Regions from separate parts of the Massilia sp. TWP1-3-3 genome, predicted to be linked through region 1. Evidence: predicted binding sites of a transcription regulator. Region 1 holds the regulator's gene; each other region holds the start of a gene.
What was found. Region 1 encodes FNR, which switches genes on or off when oxygen is low (the NO sensors DNR and NnrR bind a similar motif). Its sites were predicted from a motif close to TTGATNNNNATCAA; they were not measured.

Region 2: hemN (oxygen-independent coproporphyrinogen III oxidase) is a predicted target of FNR. The motif match lies at 3,457-3,470, and genes of this name have one in related genera.
Region 3: ACP7D4_RS03540 (PHA/PHB synthase family protein) is a predicted target of FNR. The motif match lies at 1,926-1,939, and genes of this name have one in related genera.
Region 4: ACP7D4_RS21460 (universal stress protein) is a predicted target of FNR. The motif match lies at 5,648-5,661, and genes of this name have one in related genera.

What each region holds. Positions count from the first base shown of each region.
Region 1 covers NZ_JAFCWX010000009.1:21,355-28,710, reverse strand. The annotation lists gene ACP7D4_RS10820 (LytR/AlgR family response regulator transcription factor) at 1-121, opposite strand, end outside; gene ACP7D4_RS10815 (sensor histidine kinase) at 114-1,382, opposite strand; gene ACP7D4_RS10810 (hypothetical protein) at 1,445-1,987, opposite strand; gene ACP7D4_RS10805 (DEAD/DEAH box helicase) at 2,040-3,293, shown strand; gene fnr (fumarate/nitrate reduction transcriptional regulator Fnr) at 3,318-4,079, shown strand; gene ACP7D4_RS10795 (hypothetical protein) at 4,238-4,459, opposite strand; gene ACP7D4_RS10790 (FixH family protein) at 4,468-5,001, opposite strand; gene ccoG (cytochrome c oxidase accessory protein CcoG) at 5,016-6,395, opposite strand; gene ccoP (cytochrome-c oxidase, cbb3-type subunit III) at 6,392-7,356, opposite strand, start outside.
Region 2 covers NZ_JAFCWX010000043.1:5,533-12,888, forward strand. The annotation lists gene ACP7D4_RS25655 (DUF2249 domain-containing protein) at 1-18, opposite strand, end outside; gene ACP7D4_RS25660 (SirB2 family protein) at 15-419, opposite strand; gene ACP7D4_RS25665 (RrF2 family transcriptional regulator) at 416-877, opposite strand; gene ACP7D4_RS25670 (nitric-oxide reductase large subunit) at 951-3,227, opposite strand; gene hemN (oxygen-independent coproporphyrinogen III oxidase) at 3,613-5,052, shown strand; gene ACP7D4_RS25680 (c-type cytochrome) at 5,196-5,504, shown strand; gene ACP7D4_RS25685 (adenosylcobalamin-dependent ribonucleoside-diphosphate reductase) at 6,021-7,356, opposite strand, start outside.
Region 3 covers NZ_JAFCWX010000003.1:51,425-58,780, forward strand. The annotation lists gene ACP7D4_RS03525 (hypothetical protein) at 1-15, opposite strand, end outside; gene ACP7D4_RS03530 (YsnF/AvaK domain-containing protein) at 192-1,394, opposite strand; gene ACP7D4_RS03535 (YsnF/AvaK domain-containing protein) at 1,366-1,851, opposite strand; gene ACP7D4_RS03540 (PHA/PHB synthase family protein) at 1,996-3,774, shown strand; gene ACP7D4_RS03545 (hypothetical protein) at 3,816-3,995, shown strand; gene ACP7D4_RS03550 (DUF5985 family protein) at 4,598-4,888, shown strand; gene ACP7D4_RS03555 (EAL domain-containing protein) at 5,062-7,206, shown strand; gene ACP7D4_RS03560 (hypothetical protein) at 7,291-7,356, shown strand, end outside.
Region 4 covers NZ_JAFCWX010000026.1:56,500-63,855, reverse strand. The annotation lists gene ACP7D4_RS21495 (DEAD/DEAH box helicase) at 18-1,400, shown strand; gene ACP7D4_RS21490 (MarR family winged helix-turn-helix transcriptional regulator) at 1,534-1,983, shown strand; gene hyi (hydroxypyruvate isomerase) at 2,025-2,813, shown strand; gene ACP7D4_RS21480 (hypothetical protein) at 2,896-3,753, shown strand; gene ACP7D4_RS21475 (hypothetical protein) at 3,773-4,234, shown strand; gene ACP7D4_RS21470 (TraR/DksA family transcriptional regulator) at 4,358-4,720, shown strand; gene phbB (acetoacetyl-CoA reductase) at 4,839-5,585, opposite strand; gene ACP7D4_RS21460 (universal stress protein) at 5,719-6,576, shown strand; gene ACP7D4_RS21455 (hypothetical protein) at 6,643-7,002, opposite strand; gene ACP7D4_RS21450 (hypothetical protein) at 7,145-7,356, opposite strand, start outside.

The DNA of each region.
Region 1 (7,356 bases):
GCGCGCTGCCGCCGTCGTCGCAGGCCGCGACAATGTTCAGTTCCGGCCAGACCTCGCCCAGCAGCATCACCAGCGCCTCGCGCAGCAGCGTTTCATCTTCGGCAATTACGCACTTAGTCATGCTGCGCTCCCTTTTTGATCGTGTTCAGGGCGGTGTTGGGCACCGTGATCGTGGCCGCAACCCCGCTGGGAAAATTGGCCACGATGGCAAACGAGGCGGCGCTGCCGTAGGCCAGGCGCAGCCGTTCGCGCACATTGCGCAGTCCGATGCCGGTGCCGCCGCCCTCGGCCGAAAAACCGCGCCCGTCGTCGGCCACCGTGACCGCCACCGCGGTCTCGTGGGTGCGCGCCAGGATCCACACCGTGCCTCCGCCGGACTTGGGTTCAAGCCCGTGCTTGATGGCGTTTTCCACCAGCGTTTGCAGCATCATCGTGGGAAACAGCACGGCGCGCAGCGCAGCGGGGACCTCGACCTGCAGCGACAGGCGGCTGCCCATGCGAATTTTCAGAATGTCGAGGTAAGCCTGGGCCCGTTCGAGTTCATCGCCAATGGTCGAGAGGCTATCTTCGGTGCGCGGCAGCGAATGGCGCAGGTATAGAATCAGGTTGCCCAGCATCTCGTCAGCGCGGGCCGGATCGGTGCGCGTGAGCAGTTGGGCGCTGGCCAGCGTGTTGTACAAAAAGTGCGGCTCGACCTGGGCGTGCAGCAAACTCAATTTGGCCACCGTCAATTCCTTTTCGGTGGCGCTTTGGACCACGCTGGCCTGCTCGGCGCGGCGCAGGCCGGCCACGCGCCGCGTAACCGAGCGCACGATCGCTTCCGCGTTTTCCAGGTTGGTGGCGAAGTCGACGAAAAACCAGTCGCTCCAGGCTGAGCGCTCCGGTTCGCAAATGAGCGTCACGCTGCCGGCCTCGCCATTCGGCGCGACCGTCACCAGGATCTGGTTGAAGTGGGTGCGCAAGTGGCGCGTGAACTGGATTTGCACCGTGTCGCCACTGTAAGGGTCGATACGCTTGATCTTGGCGCGCAGTTGCAAGCTGTCGCGCGCGCTGTCGACCGACTCGATGCCCGGCAGTTCGCGCACCGCCGCCTCGACCAGGTCGAAGGCGGCTCCCGCTTCGAACGGGATTTCGATCTGGCGCCGCTGGCGGTTCGACAGCGAGCTGCTGTTGACTTCGCCGGTAATCAGGCGCACCCGGCGCAGGTGCGAAAAGGCCGTGATCAAGACCACGGCGCCGAGCAGCATGCCGGTCGCCGCAATAAAGCCGCCGGCGTCGCGCCCGATCGGTTGCAGCAGCGCGTCGTTGGCGATCAAGGCGCACAGGAAATACAGCACCATCCAGGAAACGGTGAGGCGAAACAGGAAAAAGAGGCTGGTCATGAGGGGTTCCGGGTCAGTAGTCGTAGGCGCAGCTTAGCAAGCGCGGTCCGTGACTTCCGGCATTATCCGACAGAACCCCGCAGGGGCCGACGGAGGCGGGAAAACCAGCCAATGTCATCGTCGACGGTCCTATCGCAGTAGCGCATCATGTCCTCCATGGCGGCGGGAGCATCCACACCGGCTATATTCTCGGGCGTGGTATTTCTGCGGCATAACAGCACACGGTTGACGATGGTGCCCGTTATCCAGCGGCAGCCCCCTACCTGGACGTTCGTATAGCCGCGACAGGACAATTTGAATGTCAGCGATTGCGCCATGCCAGCGGCCGCGCCGCCGAAACACGACCATAGGATGACCTTGCCCGCAAACGCTTTCGGCAGACCCCGTTTCTCGAGCAGGCGAGCCAGTGAGCGCGCCGAATGCGTATACCCGGCGTCTTTTTGAATGCGGTCGCCATAATTTCCATGTCCCAAAATCAGCAAGTCGTGATGCAGATGGGCCAGACTAATTTCCGGTGATGAGACATCGCTCCCCACATTGCCTTGAGCCGAAGGCTGGCAATGCAGCGTCGCGGCCGCGCTGGCCCACCTTTGTGGGACGGACACGGGCGGACAGGCTAAACTGTCGGCTCCATTCCCAACGCTGCAAGGTTTGCCCATGTCGTTTGCTTCCCTCGGTCTGATCGACCCGCTCATGCGCACGCTCGATGCGCTTGGCTACACGAGCGCCACGCCGGTGCAGGCACAGGCGATCGGCCCGGTCCTGGCCGGGCGCGACGTAATGGCCGCAGCCCAGACCGGGACCGGCAAGACCGCCGGTTTCGCCCTCCCGCTGCTGCAGCGCCTGACCATGGAAGGCGGCCAGGCGGGCAGCAACGCGGTGCGCGTGCTGGTGCTGGTGCCCACGCGCGAATTGGCCGAACAAGTGCACGACAGTTTCAAGGAATATGGCGCCGGCCTGCCGCTGCGCACCCATGTCGCTTACGGCGGCGTGAGCATCAATCCGCAAATGATGAAGCTACGCAAAGGGCTCGACGTACTGGTGGCCACGCCCGGGCGCCTGCTCGACCTGTACCGCCAGAATGCGGTCAAGTTCGACCAGTTGCAAACGCTGGTGCTCGACGAGGCCGACCGCATGCTCGACCTGGGCTTTTCGCGCGAACTGAATGAGATTTTTGCCGCCCTGCCCGCCAAGCGCCAAACCCTGTTGTTTTCGGCGACGTTTTCCGACGAGATCCGCGCGCTGGCAGGCAAGCTCTTGAACAACCCTCTGAGCATTGAAGTTAGCGCGCGCAACAGCACGGTGCAGCGGATTCGGCAGTGGGTGGTGCCGGTCGATAAAAAACGCAAGCCGGAACTGTTCTTGCATTTGTTGCACAAGCTGCGCTGGGGCCAGGTGCTGGTGTTCGTCAAGACGCGCAAGGGTGTCGACCAACTGGTCGACACCTTGGCGGCAAATGGCGTGGCGGCCGACGCGATTCACGGCGACAAGGCGCAGCCGGCGCGCCTGCGGGCGCTGGAGCGTTTCAAGGCGGGCCAGTGCAAGATACTGGTGGCAACCGACGTCGCCGCGCGCGGGCTGGACATCGATGACTTGCCGCAAGTGGTCAATTTCGACTTACCCACCGTGGCCGAAGACTATATCCACCGCACCGGCCGCACCGGCCGCGCGGGCAATGCGGGCCAGGCGGTGTCGCTGGTATGCGCCGATGAGGTGGACTTGCTCGCCGCCATTGAAATGTTCACGCGGCAAACCCTGGAACGCATCGAAGAGCCCGGCTTTTCGCCCGAGCACCGGGTGCCGCTGACCGATACGGCAGGCCAGGTCGTCAAGAAGCCGAAGAAGGCGAAAAAGGCCAAGGTGACGGGCGATGTTTTGCACGTGGATGTCCGCTTTTTAAAAACCCGATAAGCTGCGATGAAGTATGATGACTGAATGAATCAACCGAATCCCCCTGCAGCTGTATTAAATATCAACGTCTTGAAAGCAAGCTGCGCAGGATGCAGCATGCACCAATTATGCCTTCCCATGGGGCTCGACGAGGGCGAACTGAGTCGGCTGGACCAGATCATTGGCAAGCGCAGCCGCATTTTGCGCGACGAGCGCCTGTACCAAATGGATCAGCCTTTTCGCAGTTTGTACGCGATTCGCTTCGGCCATTTCAAGACTTACCAGGTCAATGCGGCCGGAGAACAACAGATTACGGGTTTTCAGATGGCCGGCGAATTGCTGGGAATGGACGCCATCAGCGGCGACCGCCACCATTGCGACGCAGTGGCGCTCGAGGATAGCGAAGTGTGCGAGATTCCGTTCACCCGCCTTGAAGACTTGTTCGGCCAGGTGCCGACGCTGCTGCGTCACTTTCACCGCATCATGAGCCAGGAAATCACGCGTGAACAAAACGTCATGCTATTGCTGGGCAATATGCGCGCCGAGCAGCGTTTTGCGGTGTTTCTGGTCAATTTGTCGTCGCGCTACGCGGCGCGCGGGTATTCGCCGACCAGCTTTCAGCTGCGCATGTCGCGTGAAGATATTGGCAATTATCTGGGCTTGACCATTGAAAGCATCAGTCGATTGCTGTCGCGCTTCAAAAAGCAGGGCTGGTTAAAGGTCGACAAGCGCGAAGTGACGCTGCTCGACCCGGTGATGCTCAAGGCGATGGCCGCCGGTACCGCGCAGTGCAGCCCGATGGCCTGAGTCAGGCTACCCGTAAAAGTCCCCCCACATCGTCGTCGCGCACGCGACGGACCCATGGAACATTGGCTCAGTTGAACCGTTCCATTGCCGCCAATCGTCGCCCCCGCGTTCACGCGCCGGCCGTCGTTGGTCACTTGGGCCCCATGGGACCCGACGACTCAAAACGGCGCCTTTCCATCGTCCGGCACCACGATCAAATACCCCGTCAGCAAGCCGGCCAGCGTGCAAAACGTCCAGAAGAAGAAAAACCCGATGCTGTAGACCGCCATCGGCGCCAGCGACGACAGCGCTTCCGGCTCGACCCACGAGAAGAAAAAGCCTTCAGCGAGCGCCGCGGCCAGGAACGATGGCCACAGCACCGCCATCGCCAGGCGCTTCATGCCCTGCCTCATGGCGCAATGGCCGCATCGGCGTCGATCGTCATCGACTGCTGGGCCGGAAATTGCCATTCGGCGGCCAGGCGCCAGTCGCGCTTGCCCCCTTCCACATTCACCTGCCAGCGTGCCTGCTCCAGTGCCGGCAGCGGCGCCGAAAAACGCCCCTGTGCATCTGGATACACGGCGAGCAAAATGTCTTTTTCAGGCAACGTCGAATGCGCCAGTCCGATCCTGAACGGGGTCGTGACCGGCTGCCCAAAGCTGGTCAATTCGCCCTGCATCGCATGCGCGCCGGCGTTGTAGTGCAGCGCCACCGACAGGCGCTGGGCGCTGGCCACGCGGTCGCGCCGCAAGTCCTGGTTAATCGCCTTGCCCTGCTTGTAATAGTCGTCGACCACCATCGCGTCCTGGCGCGTATAGGCCAGGTAACCGGTGTAGCCGCCGGCCACCAGGACCACGGCCGGCCCGAGCATCAGCAGCCATGGCCAGCGCTGGGCATACCATGGCGGCGCCGTGCGCAGCCTGGGTTGGGAAGCAGTTTGCATGCGGTTCTCCTTCATTATCTCGGTACGATAAATACGGCTTTTTCGGTGACCTTGAGCGAGGGCTGGTCGAGCGCGCTCAATTCGAACATGATCGCATGCGAGCCGCCCGTCAGGGCTGCCCGTTCGGTCTGCACCCGCACCGGCACGGCGCGCGTGCTGGCGCCGTCGAGCAGCACTTCTTCCTGGTCGGCCAGGCGCACCCCGGGCAGGCCGCTGACGACAATGTGGAAGCGATGCGCCGTTTCGCCGGTGTTCATCACCTGCAGGCGGTACACGTTTTCAATCACGCCGTCGCCCACTTCGCGCCCCATCGAGCCGCGGTCGCGGATGACGTCAAGCTTGAGCGGGGTGCGCAGCGCCAGCGCGGTGCCAAAGCCGATGCCGATCAGGGCCAGCAGCGCGCTGTAAATGAGCACGCGTGGGCGCACGATGTGCGCGCCGATCTGGCGCGCCGACCAGCCCTTTTCCATGGCCTGGTCGGTCGAATAGCGAATCAGCCCGCGCGGCAGGTCGATCTTGTCCATCACGCCGTTGCAAGCGTCCACGCAGGCCGCGCAGCCGATGCATTCATACTGCAGGCCATTGCGAATGTCGATTCCGGTCGGGCACACCTGCACGCACAGGGTGCAGTCGATGCAGTCGCCCTTGGTGCGTTCGGCCGTTTGCGCGCCGCGCGGCTCGCCCCGTTCCCGGTCGTAGGTAACGATCAGCGTGTCTTTGTCGAACATGGCGCTCTGGAAGCGCGCATAGGGGCACATGTATTTGCACACCTGCTCGCGCAGCCAGCCCGCGTTGCCGTAGGTGGCGAGCGCGTAAAAGCCGATCCAGAACCATTCCCACGGCCCCAGGCTGAGCGCGCCAATGCCCGCCATCATCGAGCGCATGGGCGCAAAGTAACCGACGAACGAGATCCCGGTCCACAGCGCCACCAGCCACCAGGCGCTGTGTTTGGCGCTCTTGCGCCAGATCTTGTCCAGCGTCCAGGGTTGGCGGTCGAGCCGGATGCGGGCGCTGCGCGCGCCTTCGATCTTGCGCTCGATCCACATGAAAATTTCGGTGTACACCGTTTGCGGACAGGCAAAGCCGCACCACACGCGCCCGGCCACGGCCGTCACCAAAAACAGCAGCCAGGCGCAGATGATCAGCAGCGCAGCGAGGTAAATGAAGTCCTGCGGCCACAGCACCAACCCAAAGATGTAGAACTTGCGCGCGGCCAGGTCGAACAGGACCGCCTGACGATCGTTCCAGGTCAGCCACGGCAGACCGTAGAACACGATCTGCGTGATCCACACGCAGGCCCAGCGCAGGGTCGCATAGCGGCCCTTCGCCTCGCGCGGATAAATCTCCTCGCGCGCCGCGTACATTTTGATCACCTTTGGACTGGACTGCTTCATTTTTTAGCCACTGCCGCGTTGTCACTGGCCGCGTTAGGACTGGCCGCGGTGATGCTGGCAGATTTGGTGCCGGCCGGGTCGTTCGACAGGCTCCACACGTAAGCTGCCAGCACGTGCACCTTGTCGGCGCCCAGGAAGTCCTCGAAGGCCGGCATCTGGTTGTCGCGCCCCTTGCGGATGGTTTCCATGATGGTGTCGGCGCTGCCGCCATACAGCCAGACCTTGTCGGTCAGGTTCGGCGCGCCGATGGCCTGGTTGCCCCCGCCGCTGGCGGTGTGGCAAGCCATGCAGGCACTGAACTTGGACTTGCCGAACACCGCCTTGATCGGATCGTGCGAGGCGCCCGACAAGCTCTTGACGTATTGGACAACGTTGACGATATCGTCATCCGAGCCGACCGCCGCGCCCATTGGCGGCATCACCCCGTGACGCCCCTTCATGATGGTCGTCTTGATGATCTCCGGCGTGCCGCCATGCAGCCAGTCGCTGTCGGTCAGGTTCGGATAACCCTTGTTGCCGCGCGCATCCGAGCCGTGGCACTGGGCGCAGTACGTCATGAACAGGCGCTCGCCGATGGCATGCGCCTTCGGGTCGGCCGCCACCACCTCGATCGGCTGGCCGGAAAAGCGCGCAAACTGCGGACCGTATTCGGCGTCGGCTTTACTGAGTTCTTCAGTGTAGGCGCTGCTCGACTTCCAGCCAAGCTTGCCGGCATAGCTGCCAAGGCCCGGATACAGGAACAGGTAAGCGAGCGCGAAGACGATGGTGATGTAGAACAGCCACATCCACCAGCGCGGCAGCGGCGTGTTCAACTCGGACAGGTCTTCGTCCCACACGTGGCCGGTGGTGCCGTCGCTCGGCGCGTCGGGCGCAACTTTGTGCAGCGACTGCGAGTACAGCAAAATGCCGCAGCCGGCCACGGACAGCAGCGTGATGACGACGATGAACAGGTCCCAGAATA
Region 2 (7,356 bases), on a different contig from region 1:
AACGGTGTGCTGTGTCATGGCGCTCTCAAAGAAAGAAGAGGGAGAAAGAACAGGGGGTTTTTGGTGATGGCCGTGGCGACGATGTAGCCAAAGCAGGCGAGGGCGGCGACAAAAGCGGCGCCGCGGATCAGGCGCGTCTTGCCGTATTTGAGGGCGACCGAGCCAAGCAGGATGTAGGCGATCAGCGCGCCCACCTTGGCCGCCAGCCAGGCGCTGGTGGTGGGCGACTGGCCGCTCCACCAGGCCAGCGCGATGGCCGTGGCCAGCAGCAGCGAGTCGACCATGTGCGGCAGGCTTTTGACCCAGGCGCGCTCGCGCATGGGCGAGTCGGCCAGCATCCACACGCCGCGCACCAAAAACAGCGCCGCGCTGATGGCGGCGAAGGTCATGTGCGCATGCTTGAGAAGGAGGTAGTTCATGGTGTCAGGGTACGGCAAAAGGAGAGCAGATGGACGCCTTCGGGCGCGGGTCCGGGGCCAATGCCCAGCAGGGCCGACAGCGGCACGCGGTCAAGCCGCTCAAGAAAAGCGGCGGTGGCTTCAGCCAGCAAGCCCTTGAGAACGCAGCGGCCGGCCAGCAGGCAGTTGCTCGGTGCGGCGGAAAAGCAGTCGACCATTTGAAAATCGGGCTCCGTCATGCGAATGACAGACCCTAACATGATTTGCTCGGGTGGCCGCGCCAGCTGGATGCCGCCGGCGCGCCCGCGCAGTGTTCGCAAAACGCCAAGCGCGCCAAGCTGGTGCGCGATCTTGGTCAGGTGGTTGCGCGAAATGCCATGAATGCCGGCGATCTCGCGCACCGTGATGAGCTTGCCGGGATGTCCTCCCAGATGCATCAGCAAGCGCAGTGCATAGTCGGTGTAGTCGGTCAGGCGCATGGGTGATCCCTGTTGCGTGAACATGCAACCGGCGCCGGCTGCCAACCAACTGGCAGGCCGGCGCCGGGGGTCTTTACTTGACGATTGCCAGCTGTGCTGCCGCCAGTTTGCGCGCAGGACGATTCTGGAAAACCAAGCGCCACATGAACAGGACCAGGAACATCACGCCGACGGTGAACACGATGTCGCCCGGTACCCGCAGCCAGACCATGGTTTCCATGAACGCGGAGTGGACCACTTCAGGCGAGCGGGCGTACCAGACGCCGCGCGACACGCTTGCCCAGGCCTGGTAGATGCCGGCCGGGACCAGCGAGATGAACACCATCATCGCCAGACCAATGTTGAGCAGCCAGAACATCGGACGCAGCGCGCTGTCGGACCAGGCCAGGCGATCGGACAGGCCGCGCAGGCAGAACAGCATCAGGCCGATGCCCAGCATGCCGTACACGCCGAACAGCGCTGCGTGGCCGTGGGCTGCCGTCATGTTCATGCCTTGCATGTAGTACAGCGCGATCGGGGTGTTGATCGAAAAGCCCAGCAGGCCGGCGCCAACGATGTTCCAGAAGCCCACTGCGATGAAGCACAGGATCGGCCACTTGTAGTTCTGTACCCACGGCGCCGCTTTCGAGCGCTGGAAGTTGCGGTAGGCTTCAACGCCGATGATCGACAGCGGCACCACTTCAAGCGCGGAGAACATGGAGCCGATCGCAATGACGGCGGTCGGGGTGCCGGTAAAGTACAGGTGGTGCAGCGTGCCCAGGATGCCGCCGAACAGGAACACGATCGTTTCAAGCACGATGGCGGTGTTGGCTGAAGCGGCGCGAATCAGGCCAAGGCGGGTGAACAGCAGCGCGATGACGGCAGTGGCGAACACTTCAAAGAAGCCTTCAACCCAAAGGTGGACCAACCACCAGCGCCAGTATTCAACCATCGAGTAGTGCGTTTTTGGACCCCAGGTAAGCGAGGTGGCATAGAAGCCGCCGATGCACAGTGCCGCCAGGAATACCATGGCGATCAGGCCACGGCTTTCCGATGGCTTTTTCAGGGCAGGCCACAGACCGCGGCCGAGCAGCAAGACCCAGAACAGCAGGCCAACGAACAGCAGGATCTGCCAGATACGGCCCATGCTGGTAAATTCCAGGCCCTGGTTACCGATCCAGAAGGCAAAGTCGGTGCCCTGTTTTTGCAGCGTGCCGAGCCAGCCGAAGGCGGTCGAGCCGACCACGATGAACAGCAGCGCATAGAACAGCACGTTCACGCCCAGCGCCTGGTACTTTGGCTCATGGCCCGAAATGGCAGGGGCGATGTACAGGCCGGTGGCCAGCCACGCGGTGGCGATCCATAGCACCGCGAACTGGGTGTGGATGGTGCGGCTGATGGTAAAGGGCAGGATCTGGGCCAATGGGAAGCCAAAGAAGCTGGTGCCTTCCACCGAGTAGTGGGCCGTGATGATGCCCATGCCCACTTGCGCCAGGATCAGGCCGACGACCACGAAGAAGTACTTGCGGGTCGCTTTCATCGATGCGGTGGGCTTCAGTTCGAACAGCGGGTCGTCCTTGGCCGGAACCGGGTCGCCTTCTTCCTTGTGCATCGAATGGTAGAAAATCATGCCGCAGATGGCGCCGATCATCAGGATGACGCTGGCGATCGACCAGATGCCGGTGCCCGCGGTCGGCGTATTGTCCACCAGCGGCTCATGCGGCCAGTTGCTGGTGTAAGACAGGTTGGTTTCACCCGGGCGGTCGGTGGCCGCTGCCCACGCCGTCCAGAAGAAGAAGGCGGTGAGCGACTCGCGGTCGTAGGCCTTTGGCAGCGCGTTGGGCGTCATCGCATACTGTTCGCGCAAGGCGTCCAGGGAAGCGGCGTTGCCGAACAAATCGTTGAAGTGCGCAGCGGTGCGGCGCACGGCTTCGGCCCGAATTGGCGAGAGCGCCAGGGTGCCGGTTGCCGCGTCATAGGTGTTGGTGCGCAGTTCGGTCTTGACCATGACGTCGATTTTGCCCTTGTCGCCGGCGTCGAGCTCAGCGTACTTGCGCGAGAGCGTGCGTTCGGCGAGCAGGTCTTGCAAGGCGAGCGCCTCGCGGTGCAGCCAGTCGGCCGACCAGTCGGGCGCGACGTAGCTGCCGTGGCCCCAGACGGTGCCGAGCTGCTGGCCGCCGGCCATGAGCCATGCCTGCTGGCCGTATTGGACGTTATCTTTCGAGAAGAGCACAGTTCCGTCGGTACTGCGGACCTGCATCGGGATGGGCGGCGCCTCAAGGTAAATTTCACGGCCGACCCAGCCAAGGGCGGCAAATGAAAGTACGCAGATGACAGCTAGCCATGTCCATAGTTTGCGCGTGGCGTGCATGATGTTCCTTCTGATGTTGTAGTGATGGAGTGAGTACTAAGATGCATTCTATTTGCATCTTTTATTCGGTGCAAAGATTATGTAGGGCTAAAATTGATCCAGTTTAGGTTTTTCCGCAGTAGTGGTGGCGGGGGTGCGCGGTCGGGGTTGGCGGCACTGGCACGCCAGAACGTGCATGCCAGATAGCGCCAGGAGAGCGGATCTTATCGGGATTGCGCGGGAATTGCCCATGATGTAGATCAAATTTCCGGAAGAACACGTGGCACGTGCAAATATAGTTGCGCAGCGCACGATTCGGCTTGCCGCGCTTCGCAGGCGTGACTACCATGATTGCCGAATAGAAGCAATTGACGCCGCTGTCTGCGGCGAAAACAGGAGAACGACCATGGGAAACAACGATGCGACAGGCTTGAAGGGCGCGCCCTCGTCGGCAGTCCATTTCGACGCCGCGCTGATTGCAAAAATGAGCCAGCAGGGTCCGCGCTATACGTCCTACCCGACCGCCGACCGCTTTCGCGCCGGCTACGGCCATGCCGAGTATGCCGCCGTGGTGGCGGGCCTGGGCCAGGGCGCCGCGCGATTGCCGCTGTCGCTCTATCTGCACATCCCGTTTTGCGAGTCGCTGTGCTACTACTGCGCCTGCAACAAGATCATCACCAAGGAACACGACAAGGCGGCCATCTACCTCGATTACCTGAAGCGCGAAATCAGCCTGCAGGCAGCCTTGCTTGGCAGCGAACAGCGGGTCGAGCAGCTACACTTGGGCGGCGGCACGCCGACCTACCTGACCGACGCGCAGATGGCCTCGCTCATGGAGCACCTGCGCAGCTGCTTTACCTTTGCCGACGACGACAGCGGCGAGTATTCGATCGAGATCGATCCGCGCACCGTAGACCCGGAGCGCATTCGCTCGCTGCGGCGCCAGGGTTTCAACCGCGTGAGTCTGGGCGTGCAGGACTTTGACCCGGAAGTGCAAAAAGCGGTCAACCGCATCCAGCCCGACGCCCTGACGCACGACGCGATCAGCGCGGCGCGCGCGGCCGGTTTTCGCTCGATCAGCATCGACCTCATTTACGGCCTGCCCAAGCAAAGCTTGAAGACCATCGGCGAGACGCTGACCAAGGTGGTGGCGGCCAGCCCGGACCGCATCTCGATCTACAATTACGCGCACATGCCGCAGCTGTTCAAGTCGCAGCGCCTGATCGTCGACGCCGACCTGCCCACCGACCATGACAAGCTGGCCATGCTGGGCCTGTGCATCGAGCGCCTCACCGCAGCCGGCTACGTCTACATCGGCATGGACCATTTCGCCAAGCCCGACGACGAGCTGGCCGTGGCCCAGCGCAGCGGCCAGCTGCACCGCAACTTCCAGGGTTACTCGACGCACGCCGATACCGATATGGTTTCGTGCGGCGTGTCGGCCATCAGCGCCGTGGGCGAGTCGTACTGCCAGAACGAAAAATCGCTGGAGCGCTATTACGCCGGGCTTGATGCGGGCCACTTGCCGGTGGCGCGCGGGATTGAACTGACGCCGGACGACGTGATCCGGCGCGACGTGATCGGACGCCTGATGTGCGACTTTGCGCTGAGCGTGCGGTCGGTGGAGCATGCGCACGGCATCGACTTTGCGCTCTACTTTGGCCCGGAACTGGCGCGCCTGCGCGAGTTCGAGGCTGACGGCCTGCTCACGGTGCAAGACGCCGCGCTGACCGTCACGCCGGCCGGGCGCCTGCTGGTGCGCAACCTGTGCATGGTGTTCGACAAATACTTCGGCAGTCCCAACGAGATCCCGCTGCAGCGCATGCGTTACTCGAAGACGATCTGAGAGCGCGTACTTAAGCTGGTTCTTAAGCTGGTTCTTAAGCTGGTTCTTAAGCTGGTTCAAGTAAATCGGCGCGTGCGGTCCGTGCACTGGAAAGCTCGTTCTACAATTGTTTTGCCGCGTTTGCGGTTTATATGGAGATGATTATGAAGACCACGATTTTCGCCTTGCTTGCCTTCGCCGCCATGGCTGTCGGCGGCCAGGCACAGGCCAACGCCGATCTGGCAAAGGCCAAGAACTGCATGGGTTGCCACGCGATCGACAAGAAGGTGATCGGACCGGCTTACCGCGATGTGGCGGCCAAGTACAAGGGGCAGAAGGACGCCGAAGCCAAGCTGGTGGCCAGCATCACCAAAGGCAGCACGGGTGTCTGGGGTCCGATGGCGATGCCGCCGAATGCCGTGAGCCCGGCTGAAGCGGCCACGCTGGCCAAGTGGGTGCTGGCGCAGAAATAACGGGCAGGGTGATGTAACACGCTCGCCGGTCCTGGAAAGAACATGGATTGCGATGTTCTCCACCCCACAGCGCCAAACCAACATCGTCCTCGCGCACGCGGGGACCTATAGAACGGTTCAACTGAGCTACCGTTCTATGGGTCCCCGCGTGCGCGAGGACGATGTTGGTTTGGGCTTTCGCGGTGTCAAAGGTGGCGATTTCTAGTCGGCAGCCAGACGGTCGGAAAAGCGCGTCGCCGAACATGAGTTGCGATGTTCTCAACCCCACGGCTCCAAACCAACATCGTCCTCGCGCACGCGGGGACCTATAGAACGTTTCAACCGAGCTACCGTTCTTTGGGTCCCCGCGTGCGCGAGGACGATGTTGGTTTAGGCTTTCGTGGTGTCAAATGTGGCGATTTCTAGTTGGCAGCCAGTAGATACCGGAGAAGCGCGAAGCGAGCATTCCGACATGAGCCGTCGATGACGCTTGTCGGTATGCCCGCTTCTGGCAGTGCGATCAACTAAACCGCTGCGCTAGCCGCAGCTGCCAATGTAATGACACTCGCTGCAATGGCTGCACCCATCAACCTTGTGCAAGGCATAGGCTCCGCAGTCAGGACACTTGCGCCCCGCATGCTGCGCAGCTTGCGCGGTTGGCACTCGCGGTGCCGGCGCTGCTGCACCCTCGAGCTGGCGCGCCAGTTGCTCTGTCGGCACCTGGTTGCCCTGCTGGTCCAGAAACCCGCGCCGTATCAGCACGCGCTGCAGCGTAAAGGCAATCGCCGCCACTTCCGAATCGTGATACACCGGCACCTCGGCGCCATCTGCGCGGGTGAGCGTACCGCAGCGCACCGGCCCCTTTTCCCACACTACTTCGCGCATGTCCGCCAGGGCCTTGGCAACCGAGCTGCCGGCGCGCGCCGCCAGCGAAAGCAGGCGCATGGTCGACGTGATCCACTGCTGCCCGTCGCTGCGCTGGTTGGCCGGCATGAAAAACTCGAACGGACGCTCGATGACCACCGGCAGGCCCGCCAGGCGCCCCTCGGCGCGGATGAAACTGACCGTCAGGTAGGCCGCCTTGGCCCCTTCCTGCGTACTGTAACGCACCTTGCAGGTGACCGATTCCAGTTCCCCGGACGGGCGGCTGTCAAAGCGCCGCCGCAGCGGGTCTTCGTCCGGAAGGCTTGGCGCCGGTTCGGCCGGGGCCACACTGAGCACGCTGGCCAGGCCCGCGTTGGGCCGGTAGGTGGCCAGGCCTTTCAGGCCGGCGCGCCAGGCGTCGCGGTACAGGTTCTTGAAGTCGGCATACGGATAGTCGGTCGGAACGTTGACGGTTTTGGAAATCGCCGTGTCGATGAACGGCTGCACCGCCTGCATCATGCCCAGGTGGTCGGTGGCGGCCATTTGGAGCGCCGTGACGAACTGCGCCGGCAAGGCGGCTGCGTCGCTGACATCGTGGCCGAGGTGGCGATACAGGCGCCACGCATGGTCGGCCACCTCATAGCTGCGCGTGCTGCCGTCAGCCATGCGCTTTTTGCGGAAGTAGGTCCACGAAAAAGCCGGTTCGATGCCGTTCGAGGCGTTGTCGGCAAAGGCGAGCGTGATGGACCCGGTCGGGGCGATCGAGAGCAGGTGCGAATTGCGGATGCCATGTTCGGCGATCTGCTCGCGCAGCGCCTGCGGCAGGCGAGCGATAAACTGGCCGCCCAGGTAGGCGTCGGCGTCAAACAGCGGGAACGGGCCTTTTTCGCGGGCCAGTGCAATTGAAGCGGCGTAGGCGGCGTCGCGCATTTCTTCGGCGATGCGCGCGGCCAGGCTGCGCCCCGCCTCGCTGTCGTAGGCGACGCCGAGCATGACCAGCGCGCTGCCC
Region 3 (7,356 bases), on a different contig from region 1:
AGCCAGTTTGAGCATTGGTCTTTGGAAATGTGTTGAAAAGAAAAGATCTCATCCTACCATGAGACATTGCCATTTGTGTAATATTTACAATTATTCATCCTCTAGCGTCGCGCCGCTACCAAATGCCGCCGGCAAGCGTACTGGCGCCTTCTGACGCCAGTACGCTTGCCCTCTCCCTTGGCACTGCGCCCTTATGACGTAATGCGTTCCCACCCGTGCCGTACCGCCGCCTTCATGTTTTCCCACGTGGAGCCAGGATTGCGGGTTTCCCAGTCGCTGCGCAAGGAACCTTCGACATCGTTCCATGGGCGGCCGCGGTACTTCTCGTTATTGGCCATCGAGCTGCCATAGCTGTAAGCGGGGGCATAATTTTCATAGGCGCCGCCAGACCGGGCATACATGCTGTTCCAGTGGCCCCGGAAATAGGCGTCGTCGTGCGGCGTGAGCTGCTCGATTTCGACCTCGGTACGGCGTACGGTATCGCTGATATTTTGCTGGCGTTGCGACACTTCCTTGCCGACTACGACCTCCTCGACGACGCGCGCGGTTTTTTCAACAACCGCTTCCTCGGCCGACTCGCGCAGTTCGATTGTCGTTTCCTGGAATGCATTGACATCGGCCGCACTGACCGGACGGTCCACTGCGTGCCGCTCGACATTGACATGCTCTTCACGCAGGCCGACCGTTTCGTTCACTGGCGTTTCCACCACGCGTTGATAGACGCGCACACCGCCACGCTGCACCTCGCGCTTGCCCACCTTGAGTTCTTCCTGGATCACGGGAATGGCAGTGGTGTCGGCGGCGCGCTGCTGGGAATCCTGGTATTGCGTACCTTGTATGCCGGAACCCTGCAGCGGCCGCTGGCCTGCCTGCATGTCTGACTGCATTCCCGACTGCATGCCTGACTGCGCGCTGGCCTGCTGCGCCATGCCCGACGCTTGCTGCATGGCGCCGGCGCCCATGCGCATGCTGTCCTGGCCGCCGGTGGCGCCCGCCCCCCATTGCTGCGCATGCTCGTCGATGTCAACCGGGCCGTAGCGCTCCACAATGTCGGCCGCGCGCTCCACTTCAGGTTCGCTGTCGGCCGTCAGCGTGAGCACGTAGTGGCCACGGTTGACGGCATCGGAGTACATTTGGGCGTCGGTGCTGCGGTCTGCGCCAAAAATGTCGCCAAAAAAATTCTTGATGCTCGCGCCGATGGAGTTGTCCTTGGTCGCCGCGCCGGCGCTGGCGGAGCTGCCATGTGCGGACCCGCTTTCCAGGCTGGTCTGGCCGGTGGGGTCGCCTTCGGACAGGCGCGCGACGCTGCGGGAAAAGCCGGACGCGACCAGATCTTCCAGCGCCGTTTGTGCATCGCTGCGGTTATCAAAGACGGCGATCAGTGTGTGTTGCATGATGTGTACCTCCGTTTGTAGAATTGACTTCGGGTTCAGGGCCTTCGTCGAATCGTTCGATGGAGACATGCTCCGAGCGCAAGACGACGGTGTCGGAAAAAGGTTCTGCATGCGCGGTGCGCGTGATGTGAACCTCTTCCTTGATGCGCAAACGTTTTTCCACTACCAGGACTTCCTCGAGAATGGGCACAATCCATGTGTCGCCGTCCTGACGCGCCGCTGGCGCTTCAGAGAGGGACACTATTTTGTCGACCGGAACTCGCCTGACGCTGACAACGTCGCGCAGCAGGGACTGGTCGATGCGGTGATCCTGTTCGCTTACTGTCTTGTGAATGCGCACGCCACGGCCGGTGTCGATTTGGCGCACGGAGACCTGTACTTCTTCGCGCGCAATTGGCAGCACGAACGGCTGCGCAACGGTGCCGTCGTTTGCCTGCGTTGGAGGGTTCGTTGCCATTCAAAAAGCTCCTTTGAAATCGCCGCTACACCAGCAATCTACAGTAAGCCAAACCCCACACCAGCGGCACACGTTTGACGCCGATCAAGCCCCAATTTGACACGCGTAAGAAGCTGGCGTTTCACTGACAGCAGGAGCCGCGCCATGTCCCAACACGTCGGGCAGGACCGCAGGAAAGACTTGCAAAAGCGAACTGACTTTGCCGTGCTCTACCATGAGCCGCCCGAGCCGCCCACCAATATTGACCGCATGCTGCACGCCATGATGGGCCAGTTCACGCAGGGCATTTCGCCCACCAGCCTCGCGCTCGCCTGGCTTGACTGGGGCATGCACTTGGCACAGTCACCCGGCAAGTGGGGCTTGCTGGTCGAAAAGGCGATCAACAAGGATTTACGCTGGCTCGGCTACGCCGCCTGCGCCGCGTTGGGCGACACTGAGCCGGTCATCGAGCCGCTGCCGCAGGACCGGCGCTTTCGCGGTCCCGCATGGCAGCAGTGGCCGTACAACCTGATGCAGCAAGCCTTCCTGCTTAATCAGCAGTGGTGGTACAACGCTACCACCGGCATCGACGGTGTCACGCGGCATCACGAACAAGTGGTCTCATTCTCGGCCCGCCAGCTGCTTGACCTGTTCTCGCCGGTCAATTTCATCGCCACCAATCCGGACGTCTCGGCCGCGGCGCTGGCCGAAGGGGGCGCCAATTTCGTGCGCGGCGCAATCAACTTGGCCGAAGACAACCAGCGCCGGCTCAGCAACGCTGCACCAGCCGGGTCCGAGGCCTACCGCCCCGGGATCGAAGTTGCGGCCACGCCCGGTCGAGTCGTGTTCCGCAATCGCCTGATCGAGCTGATCCAATATGCGCCCGCCACCGACACCGTGCGCGCAGAGCCTTTGCTGATCGTGCCAGCCTGGATCATGAAGTACTACATCCTCGACTTGTCTGCGCACAATTCCCTGGTGCGCTATCTGGTTGGGCGCGGACACACCGTATTCATGATTTCCTGGCACAACCCGACCGCAGCAGACCGCGACGTGGGCATGGAAGACTACCTGCGCGACGGCGTCATGGCGGCCGTGGATCAGGTGCACGCCATCGTGCCCGATCAGGCCATCAACGCGGTTGGCTACTGCCTGGGCGGAACGCTGCTCGCGATCGCCACCGCCGCCATGGGCTGTGACAAGAGCGGCCTGTTCAAGTCCATGACGCTGCTGGCGGCCCAGGTCGACTTCAGCGAAGCGGGCGAGTTGATGCTGTTCATCGACGAAAGCCAGATCGCCTGGCTTGAAGACTTGATGTGGCAGCAGGGTTACCTCGACAACCGGCAGATGGCCGGCGCTTTCCGCCTGCTGCGCAGCAACGACCTGGTATGGTCGCTGGCGGTCAACCAGTATTTGCTGGGGCGGCGCGCGCCCATGACCGATCTGATGGCATGGAACGCCGACGCCACGCGCATGCCCTACCGCATGCACAGCGACTACCTGCGCAAGCTGTTCCTCAACAATGACCTGTTCTCGGGCCGCTACCATGTCAACGGACGTCCGGCGGCGCTGTCCGATATCCGCCTGCCGATTTTCGCGGTGGCCACCATGACCGACCATGTTTCGCCATGGCGGTCGGTGCACAAAATTCACCTGATGCCGTCGTCCGAAGTGCAGTTCGTACTCACCAGCGGCGGGCACAACGCCGGCATCGTCAGCGAACCGGGGCACAAGGGGCGCCATTACTATACCGCGCTGCAACAGCGCGGCGGCTGCTACACCGACCCCGACCGCTGGATCGAGACGGCGCAGGAGCATGACGGGTCGTGGTGGGAAGAATGGCTGCGCTGGTTCGAACGCGTGGCGCCCAGGCCTGACGTACCGGCGCGGCCGGTCGCTCGCGGCCTGTGCCCGGCCCCTGGCACCTACGTCCTTGAACGCTGAAGGCGCGCACGATAGGAGATGGCATTGCATTTTGGAATCGCATGAAATGGCTCCCCCTTGCCTTGCAACCGGAAGTTCCTGTCATGGCGCCGCCACCGATTCCCGCAGACATACGCCGCTTCGTACTGACCAGCATCCGGTCCGTGCCGCACCTGGAAGCCTTGCTGCTGCTACGCGCGACCGAGGCCGAGTTGTGGAGCGATGCGGGGCTGGCCGGTTGACTCGTACATCAGCACGAAAACCGCGCACGCGCTGATGGCCGTTCTGTGCGGCAGCGGCATGATCGCCGCGCACCGGTCCTCCAACGGCGCGTTCAGCGACACGTCTTGGGGTCAAGTTACTTCCGGCCAAGCTGGTTTTAGCCAAGAAGGTACCAGCGAGGATTCTACCGGCCATGCTGCATCCGGCCATGCCTATTCGGTACAAGGTTTTAACAACCAAGCTTTTTCCGGCCACACGACCTCCAGCGATACTACATCCGGTCAAGCGTCTTCGGGCCACACGATTTCCGGCCAGGCATCTCCCGGCCAAGCATCCCTCGGCCATACCACTTCCGGCGAAGCTTCTTCCGGCTACCCTATTCCGGGAGAAAATTCCTCCAACCAAGCTAGCTCCGGCCAAACTTTTCCCGACCACCCTGGTTCCAGCCACCCTGGTTCCAGCCACGCCGCTTGCAGCCAGGCTGGCAGCTACTGCTACTGATATCAGCCCACGTTCGAGGGCCTGCGCCATACCGTCGATGCCCTGGCCGAACTGTACGCCCGCCAGCTGGTCGAGATCACCCACCTTATCCGCGCCAGCCTCGATCGCAAGGCGCAACAATTTGCCGACGCCTTCAAATGGCGAAAGGACACCTGATGCCCGTCACATTGTCCTTCTATGCACGCTGACCTCGCTTGCCTGCGCTTGGCTGCTGCTGGCCAGCTACCGGCGCACCGGCCACCGCCTGTTGTTCTGGAGCGGCCTGTGTTTTGCCGCCATGACGGTCAACAATATCCCGCTCACCCTCGACAAGGCGATCATTCCCGATGTGTACCTGCCGCCTTGGCGCCTCGCGGCCGCGCTGATCGCGGTCATCCTGCTGCTGTTTGGCCTGATCTACCAAAAGGAATAGCCCAGCAATGGAAATGCGGCAAGCCCTCAGGCCAAACACTCTCAATGTCAATGTCAATGTCAATTTCAATGTGAATGTCACTGCCGCTTGGAAGGAGTTTGATTCCCCATCCGGGCAGTCACGCGAGACGCCGGCCTGCAGGCCAGGCAATTGTCAGTATTCCGGCCTGCGCAATGGGTGCCTGCGTGGCCATCGACAGCCTCAAGGCGGCCGAGCTGGAAAAAGAAAAACTGCTGGCCCAGCTGACCAAGGAGCGCGCCCGCTTTGCCAACATCCTTGAGCAGCTGCCCTCCGGGGTGGTGCTGGCCGAAGCGCCCTCCGGCAAGCTGACCTACCAAAATCACGCCGCCGCAATCTTGCTTGGACGCAGCGTCGACGACGTCGGCAGTTACCGCGATTACGACCACTACAATTTCATCGACGCCCATGGCGAGCGCATCGCGCCCGAAAACCTGCCGTTGGCGCGCACCTTGTTGAACCATGAGGCCACCTCGACCGAAGAACTGCTCTACGAACGCGGCGACGGAACGCGCCTGCATTTTGCCGTCACCACGGCTTCCATCACCGACAGCGACGGCGTGGCGCGCATTGCCGTGGCCGTCATTCATGATGTCAGCAACCTCAAGCTTGCCGAGCTGAGCGCTGCCAGCGAAAAGGAACGCGCACTCGTCACCCTGGCCGCCATTACCGACGGCGTCATCACCACAAACCGCAGCGGCCATATCACCTCGGTCAACCCGGCCGCCGCGCGCATGACGGGCGTGGCCGACGACGAGGCGCGCGCCAGCACCTTTTGCCAGGTGCTGCAATTCGAGGAAGCGGGCGGCGCCGACCTGATCGTCGAGGCCCTGAAGCGCTGCCTTGGCGAGCGGTACGTGATCGCCGGCCTGCCGCACCTGACCATGGTCAGCCGCGAGGGACAGCGCTATTCGGTCGAGAGCGCGGTTGCGCCGGTGACCTTGTCTGACGGCACGCTGCTTGGCGCCGTGTTCATTTTCCACGACGTCACCGAATCAAAACGCTTGATGCGCCGGCTCGGCTTTGAAGCCAGTCACGACGCCCTCACCGGTTTGGTCAACCGGCGCGAATTCGAAACGCGCCTGGCGCGCTCGCTGGAACGCGCGCGCCATCCCGGTGGCGGCAATGCGGCGCTGTTGTACAAGGACCTCGACCAGTTCAAGATTGTCAACGATACCTGCGGCCATTTGGCCGGAGACGAGCTGTTCAAGCAGCTGGCCGGCATGTACTGCGAGCACGTGCGCGAACGCGACACGCTGGCGCGCATCGGCGGCGACGAATTCGCCCTCATTGTCGAGCACTGCGACATTGACGAAGCGCTGCGCGTGGCGCACAAAATCCTCGAGGTGACGCGCAACTTCCGCTACGTCTGCAGGGGCCAGCTGTTCCAGCTTGGCGTGTCGATCGGGCTCACGCCCATCGACAGCGGCACCGCCTGCGTCGAGGATGCGCTGCGCCGGGCCGACCACGCCTGCTACAGTGCCAAGGAGCGCGGCCGCAACCGCGTCTACACCCACTATCACGGCGATCTGGACTTCGCGCAGCGGCGCAGCGACATGCACTGGGTCACGCGCCTGACGCACGCGTTCCAGAACGAGCAGCTGCAACTCTACCACCAGCCCATCATGGCGCTGGACGATGACGGCAAAGGCATGAAGCACTATGAAATCCTGCTGCGCTTGCGCAATGGCCGCGCCGGGCCCGTCGGTCCGGGCAGCTTTTTGCCGGCCGCCGAGCGCTACGACGTGATCCTCAAGATCGACCGCTGGGTACTCGAACGCACCTTGCAGTGGCTGGCGGCGCGCCCGGAACACACCGACCAGCTCGACATGTGCAGCATCAACCTGTCGCGCCGTTCCCTGGGCCACCCCAGCTTCCACAAGTTTGCCGCCGACCTGATCGACGCCTCGCCGGTACCGGCGGACAAACTCTGCTTTGAAATCACCGAGAACGGCGCCATTGCCAACATGCAAAAAACCATCGCCTTCATTGAAGCGCTGTCGGCGCGCGGCTGCCGTTTTTCGCTAGATGATTTCGGCACCGGCATGACCTCGTTTTCCTACCTCAAACAGTTGCCGGTGGAGTTCATCAAGATCGATCGTTCCTTCATTCAGAGTATGGCGTCGAGCAAGGTCGACTTTGAAATGGTGCGTTTTACCAACGACATCAGCCACATGATGGGCCGCAAGACAATCGCCGAGTACGTCAGCAACCCGGCAATTCTCGTCAGCCTGCGCACCATCGGCGTCGATTTTGCGCAAGGATACTGCATCGGAAAACCCCGACCGCTGGCGATGTGACGTCAAGCGCGGCGTAATGTTGCCGGGTTCGGTATAGTTGGACCGAACCTTTTGCCATGTTTGCCACCCACGCGGAGCTGACCGATGCCACGTTGCGACCAACCCGACGACGCCCCCGGCGCGCAGTTGCCGTTCCTGACGCTGTGGTAC
Region 4 (7,356 bases), on a different contig from region 1:
TTCACCATAAAGTTAACATGTCATTCTCAAAACTCGGCCTGTCCGATGCCATCGTTCGCGCAGTCACCGAACACGGTTACACCGTCCCTACCCCGATCCAGACCCAGGCGATTCCCGCCGTTCTGGCTGGCGGCGACCTGCTCGCCGGTGCGCAAACAGGTACCGGCAAGACCGCCGGCTTTACGCTGCCCATCTTGAATCGCCTCTCGACCGACGCCGTCGGCGCGGCCTTGACGAGCAAAAATACCCCACGCGCCGTGCGCTGCCTGATCCTGACCCCGACGCGTGAACTGGCCGCCCAGGTCGAGGAAAGCGTGCGTGTCTACGGTAAATATACCAACCTCAATTCGACCGTGATTTTCGGCGGCGTCGGCATCAACCCCCAAATCAAGCAGCTCAAGCATGGCGTCGACATCCTGGTCGCCACGCCCGGCCGTTTGCTCGATCACATGGAACAGCGCACCGTCGACCTGTCCAAGATTGAAATCCTGATCCTGGACGAAGCGGACCGCATGCTGGACATGGGCTTCATCCGCGACATCAAGAAAGTGCTGGCCGTGCTGCCGAAGAAGCGCCAGAACCTGTTGTTCTCGGCCACCTTCTCCGAAGAAATCAAGGCCCTGGCCGATGGCTTGCTCGACAAGCCGGCAATGATCGAAGTGGCGCGCCGCAATTCGACAGTGGAAGTCATTTCCCAGAAAATCCACCCGGTCGACCGCGACAAAAAGCACGCCATGCTGGCGCACCTGATCAAGACCAACAAGTGGACGCAGGTGCTGGTATTCATGCGCACCAAGCACGGCGCCAACAAGCTGGTCGAGCAACTGAATGGCGACGGCATCGGCGCCATGGCCATTCACGGCAACAAGAGCCAGACCGCGCGCACCAAGGCGCTGGCCGAGTTCAAGACCGGCCAGTTGCAAGTGCTGGTGGCGACCGACATCGCCGCGCGCGGTATCGACATCGACCAGTTGCCGCACGTGGTCAACTACGATTTGCCGAACATTCCTGAAGACTATGTGCACCGCATCGGCCGCACGGGCCGCGCCGGCGCGACCGGCGAAGCGGTTTCGCTGGTGTGCGTGGACGAGCATGAAATGTTGAAAGACATTGAAAAGCTGATCAAGCAAACGCTGCCGCGCGAAATTATCGCCGGTTTCGAGCCGGATCCGAATGCACGCGCGCAAGCAATCCAGCTGCGCAGCGGCGCGCCAGGACATGGCGGTCGCGGCGGTCGCTCCGGTGGTGGCGGCGGCGGCCAGGTAGTCAAGGTCGGCGCCACCAACCGCAATACGTCAAAGCCACGCAGCGCCGCCGGCCCTGCCGGTGCCGGCGGTGGTGCAGCGAGCCGTGGCCCGCGTCCGGCCCCGGCGCATCGCTCGGGTGGCCGCGGACGCTAAGTCCCGCTGCTTCCGACACAGGCCGTGCCCTTGCAGAAAAGCAAGCGCACGGTTTTTTTATGTCAGCACGCCTGGAAAAATGGTATATACTTGCTAACTCAAGGACCGATACAACATAACGAAAGGAACTATCATGGATGACATGCTCACCACCAGTACCGACTTTTGCCTGCGCCTTGCCCGCGCCAATGCCGTGCTGGTGCGCCGCTTCGACAACGCCCTGGGCAGCCAGCACGGCATCAGCTTCAGCGACTTTCAACTGCTCAACCACCTGGCGCGCGCGCCAGGCGGCAAGCTGCGCCGGGTCGATCTGGCCGAGCGGGTCGGCCTGACCGCTTCGGGCGTCACGCGTACCTTGCTGCCGCTGGAAAAAATCGGCCTGGTCACACGCGAGTCGGATCCGCGCGACGCGCGCGTCGGCTTTGCCGTTGTCACGCCGGCCGGCCACGAGCTGGTGGTCAACGCCACCGCCGTGGTCGACCTGGTCAGCCGGGAAGCGGCGCGCAGCATTGGTCCCGAACAAACGGCAGCGATGGCAGCGGTGCTGGGCAATATCGCCGGCATGAATTCCACCAACAGCTAAGGTCGGCCTCCGACGTTCCGCAGATCGGCTAACATGGCGGCATGCCCCACTTTGCCGCCAACCTCAGCCTGATGTTTACCGAAGTCGATTTCCTCGACCGTTTCGCCGCCGCGCGCGCGCACGGTTTCGAGGCGGTCGAATGCCTGTTTCCGTACGACTGGCCAGCAGAACAGATCGCCGAACGCTTAGCCGCCAGTAACTTGCAACTGGTGCTGCACAATCTGCCCGCCGGCAACTGGTCTGCCGGCGAGCGCGGCATGGCATGCGACCCGGCCCGATTGGCCGAGTTCCAGGACAGCGTAGGGCGCGCGCTCGACTACGCGCGCGTGCTGGGCGTGCCCCGGCTGCACTGCCTGGCCGGCTTGCTGCCCGCAGGCGTCAGTACGCAGCGCGCGCAAGCGGCTTACATCGACAACTTGCGCTTTGCCGCGAAGCAGCTGCGCGCTCACGGCATCGACTTGATGATCGAGCCGATCAATACCTACGACATGCCCGGCTATTTCCTCACTAGCAGCGCGCAAGCGGCCGACATCATCGCCGCCACGGGGGCCGACAATCTGTTCCTGCAATACGACATCTACCACATGCAGCGCATGCAGCGCATCGAAGGCGCGCTGGCCGACGGCATCGGCAAGTACTTGCCGCTGATTGGCCACATGCAGCTGGCCGATGTCCCGGGCCGCCACGAACCGGGTACCGGCGTCATCGACTTCCGCGCGCTGTTCGCCTTGGTCGATGAACTGGGCTACAAGGGCTGGATCGGCTGCGAATACCATCCCGTGGGCGAAACGGCCGCCGGGCTCGGCTGGCGAAGCGCACTGCAGGCTTGAGTTCGAGCAAACTGCGCTCAGCTTTGTAGGGCAAGAATGGGAACTTCCTGCACGCCACTTGAGCGCGTGCCCGAAAGGACCCATGAAATCCTGCCGCTCCTTTGCCGCCCTCGCCCTGATCGCCTTGTCCATGCTGGTGGGCGGTTGCGCCTCCACCGGCAATGTCAGCCTGGTCGAAGTGCGCGAGTTCGCCGACGCCTCCGCCAAGCTGGGCGCTTACTCGGAACTATCGAAACGCTATCGCGACACCTATGCGCGCGAACAGCCCTATCTGTCGGCAATTGCCGACCGCATGGCCAAGGAAACCGACGCCAAGCGCCGCGCCAGCGCCGACGATTTCCTCGCCGTGCAGCGGGCAATGGTGCTGTACATGCAGACGCTGAGCATGCTGGCCGGCGACGCCCGCTACGACCTCACGCCCCAGCTCGACCAGATGGGTACGGGTCTGCAGGCGCTGGCCGGCAGCGGCCTGGAGCAACGCCACGTGATCGCCTACACGGGCCTCACGCGCCTGCTTACCCGAGTGATTGCTTCCAATTACCAGAACCGCAGCGTGGAAACAATGGTGCGCGATGGCGACGCCCATGTGCGCGTCCTGCTCGACGGCATGATGACGCTCACCCGGCTGTACGCCAAGACCCATGACAACGAAAAGAAAACCGTGCTCGGCATGTTCGATGTTGAAATTCCTTTTTCCGGCAAGCCGCAAGACCGCATGCTGGTAACCATGGCCAAAGTGCATTACCAGGACAAGGCGCACGAATACAAGGCGCTCGACAAGCGCTATGAGCTGGCCCAGCAAGGTCTGTCGAAGGTCGCGCTGGGACACCAGAAAATGCGCGAGCGGCTGGACAACCTGAAAAGCGACGAGGCGCGCCACATACTGGGCGACTACGCCAAAGACTTACGCTTGATCTACAGCGCCCTGGGCGCCAACTAATTACTAAGGAGAGAGCGCCATGGCAAACGAACCGAACGGCTTGAGCACGGTTGCGCAAATCGAGGCGCTGGCCGACCAGCTCTCGGCGATCGCCGACGACATCCACGTGCGTGTGATGAAAGACATTAACGGCCACAAGGGCGCGCCGTTTACCGAGGCCGAACAGGCCATCGCGCGCGGCTTGCTGGAAGACGAGGTCGTCTTGCGCCAGCGCGCCAACGGCTTGTACGCTGACGCTGCCACCTACGTGGTGCAGTCGCTCGGTCAGTCGCAGCAAAAGATCAACCAACTGACCGCAGACGCGGCTGAAAAGATCCGCAAGATTTCCAGGATCGCCGACATTACCGGCCTCGTTGGTGGCTTGCTGGTGCTCGCCGGCGCGGCCGCGACGGGCCAGCCGGCGCCGATCGTGGCAGCCATCGAGCGCGTGAGCAAGCAGGTCAAGCGGGTTGCCGCGAGCACGCCACACAAGGCCGTCTGAAGCAGGTCAACAAGCATGCACGCCAACGCGTGCGTGCGCCCCTGTCACGGCCGCGGAACGCGCTACACTGGCATCAGCCAGCACACGCCGGCGTTTCCCGTATAACAATCCACGGAGCAAGGAATGAACGCACTCGATGCGGCGCAACTTGCGCTGCTCAGCGACCTGTTGGAGCGGCGCCGCGCCGCACTGGCCGGCCCGCCAGGCCTGCGGGCAACAGCGGGCGGACGCGACCGGGCGGTGGAAGAAATCGAAACCTCGCCCGCCGACAAGGCAACCGTGCGCCTGCTCAACGACCTGGCGCTGGAAGCGGCCGGGCACAATGCATCGCAACTGCACATGATCAAGCACGCGCTGGCCAAGTTCAACGATGGCAATTATGGGGAATGTGAAGAGTGCGGCAATCCGATCGGCTTTTCGCGCTTGCAGGCGCGACCGGAGGCCAGGTTGTGCATTACGTGCCAGACGCGCGCCGAGAAGCGCTAGGTCCGGCGGGTAGGGGTAGAGGTAATTCCCGCCCCGAAGAAATCCGTGCCTGCATTGTCCTGGCGCACGCGCGAGGACAATGCAGTATTCGTAGTAGTAGTAGTAGTACTAGAATTGCTTAGCTCATGTGTTGCCCGCCATTGATCGCAATATTTGCCCCCGTCACAAAAGCGGCTTCCTCCGACACCAGATAGGCAATCAGCGCCGCCACTTCGGCCGGCTCGCCCAGCCGCCCCATCGGGATCTGCGGCAAAATCTTGTTCTGCATGATCTCTTCAGGCACTTGCATCACCATCTTGGTCCGCAAATAGCCGGGCGAGACGGTGTTGACGGTGATGCCATGGCGCGCCATTTCCAGCGCTACCGCCTTGGTAAAGCCATGCATGCCCGCCTTGGCGGCGGCGTAATTGGCTTGCCCGAAGGCCCCCTTCTGACCGTTGACCGACGAAATATTAATAATGCGCCCCCACTTTTGCGCCATCATGGGCTCGATCGCCTGCTTGCTCACATTAAACACACTGTCTAGATTGGTGCGCATGACTTCTGCCCATTCCTCCAGCGCCATCTTGGACAGGCTGCGGTCGCGCGTGATGCCGGCGTTATTGACCAGTACATCCAGGCGACCCATATCGGCCAGCAAGCTTTGCATCATCCATTCGGTGGCCGCGTAGTCGCCCACGTCCACCTTGTACGCCTTGAAGCGGTAGCCGTCGTCGCGCTGTGCACCGAGCCAGCCTTCGGGCGACTGGTTGGACGGCGAATACGTGGTTGCCACCTTGAAGCCCGCGTCGTGCAGCCTGCGGCAAATGGCTGTTCCCAGCCCCCCCATGCCGCCGGTAACCAGGGCAACTTTCTGATCATTCATGACACATCCTCGTTTTTGTATTTGTCCCGACGTAAGTCTAGGGGCGCCTACAACACGGAACATTGAGCAATGTCAAAGCCAGCCAAGAACTGGTTTAACATGATGGTGGTCAACTTAGTTCAGAGGTGTCCCCATGGCTTTTCCCACCATTCTCGTTCACGTCGACAACGGCGCCCGCGCTGGCGAAAGGATTCGGCTGGCAAGCGAGCTTGCAGCGCGCGCCGATGGCCATCTGATCGGCGCGGCCGCGACCGGCGTCTCGCGCTTTTTGTATCACAGCATGCCGGCGGAACAGAACGACCCGACGCTGGCCTTGCATCTCGATTTCCTGCGCGAGCAGGCCCGCACTGCGCTGGCGGCGTTCAGCGCGCAATGCGCCGACCTGCGCCACGGCGCGTATGAAGCGCGGGTGATTGACGATGAGGCAGGCGCTGGCATCAGCCTGCTGGCGCGCGCGGCCGACTTGATCGTGCTCGGGCAGGCCGAGCCGCAGGCGAAGGCGAATCTGGCGGACTTGCCGGTACACGTGGTCACCAATTCCGGGCGGCCCGTGTTGATCGTGCCGTTCGCCGGCCACCATGCCACGGTCGGGCGGCGCATTCTAGTGTCGTGGGACGGCGGGCGCGAGGCGGCGCGCGCGCTGCAGCTGGCGCTGCCGCTGTGCAAGGATGCAGATAGCATCACGATCGCCGTGTTTGAAGTGGCTGCGGACGAGCACAAGGCAGCCGATGCGCTGGTCGCCGATCCGCGCCCGTGGCTGGCGCGCCACGGCGTCAAGGCGGCGCTGGCGGTGCACGCGCTCGACCACCAGCGGCGGCTGAACCGGCGCCACGAAGTGGGTGAGCGACTGCTCTCGCTCGCTGCCGACACGGGCGCCGATTTGCTCGTGATGGGCGCGTACGGGCACTCGCGCTTCCGGGAATCGATCCTCGGCGGGGTGACCAAAACGGTGATGGAGGCAATGACATTGCCGGTGCTGATGGCGCACTAATAGGGATCAAGCAGGGGGATCAAGCAGGCGCATCAGGCAGGCGCATCAGGCCGGCGCATCAGCCCATCAATTGCCGCCTTGCCAGTCCAGATCGCGGATCCGGGACACTTGCCGACGCCGCATCATGGACCACAACTCCTGCGCCTGCGCCTCGCTGCCCACCATGCGCCGCGGCGTGGCCAAGGCCAGTTCGCAATCGCTGTCGGACCATTCTTCAAAGCGCAGCTCGCCCGTGCTGCTCACTTCGGCGACGTACATCAAGCCGTCGTCGTATCCAAAGCGCAAGACAGCGCTGGCGGCATCCACCGCGGCGCCGCCCTTCACGCGCTGGTACAGTTCGGCCAATGCGGCGGCCAACTGCTGCTCGGACGGCGAAGCAATGTCGCGCCCATCCGCACGCGTGAGGGTGACCCAGGCTTGTGTCATGTGACGCGTCCTCCTGTCGGTACTCGATTGCCATGCGCGGTTGCGGTCCGCTGGTAGCGGCGACCGCCTATGCTACAAGCATAATACCGAAAAACGCTTCCATGGGAAGCGTTTTTCTGGGGAGGTGGAGGCAGTGAACGGCTTAATGCACCAGCACAGGCAAGCTGAGCGGATCGAAATCGGTCCAGTCGCCGCCTACAATGGTGCCACTGGCGCGTTCGATATGGTCCGAACCCAGGCGGCGCATGACCTCCAGAACGCGCTGCTCGTCGTCGGCCTGCTCGAGCGCCACGGCGACCAGCATGCCGGCCTTGCGCGGCTCGAAACGGTTTTCGCCGGTGCCGCCCTGTTCGC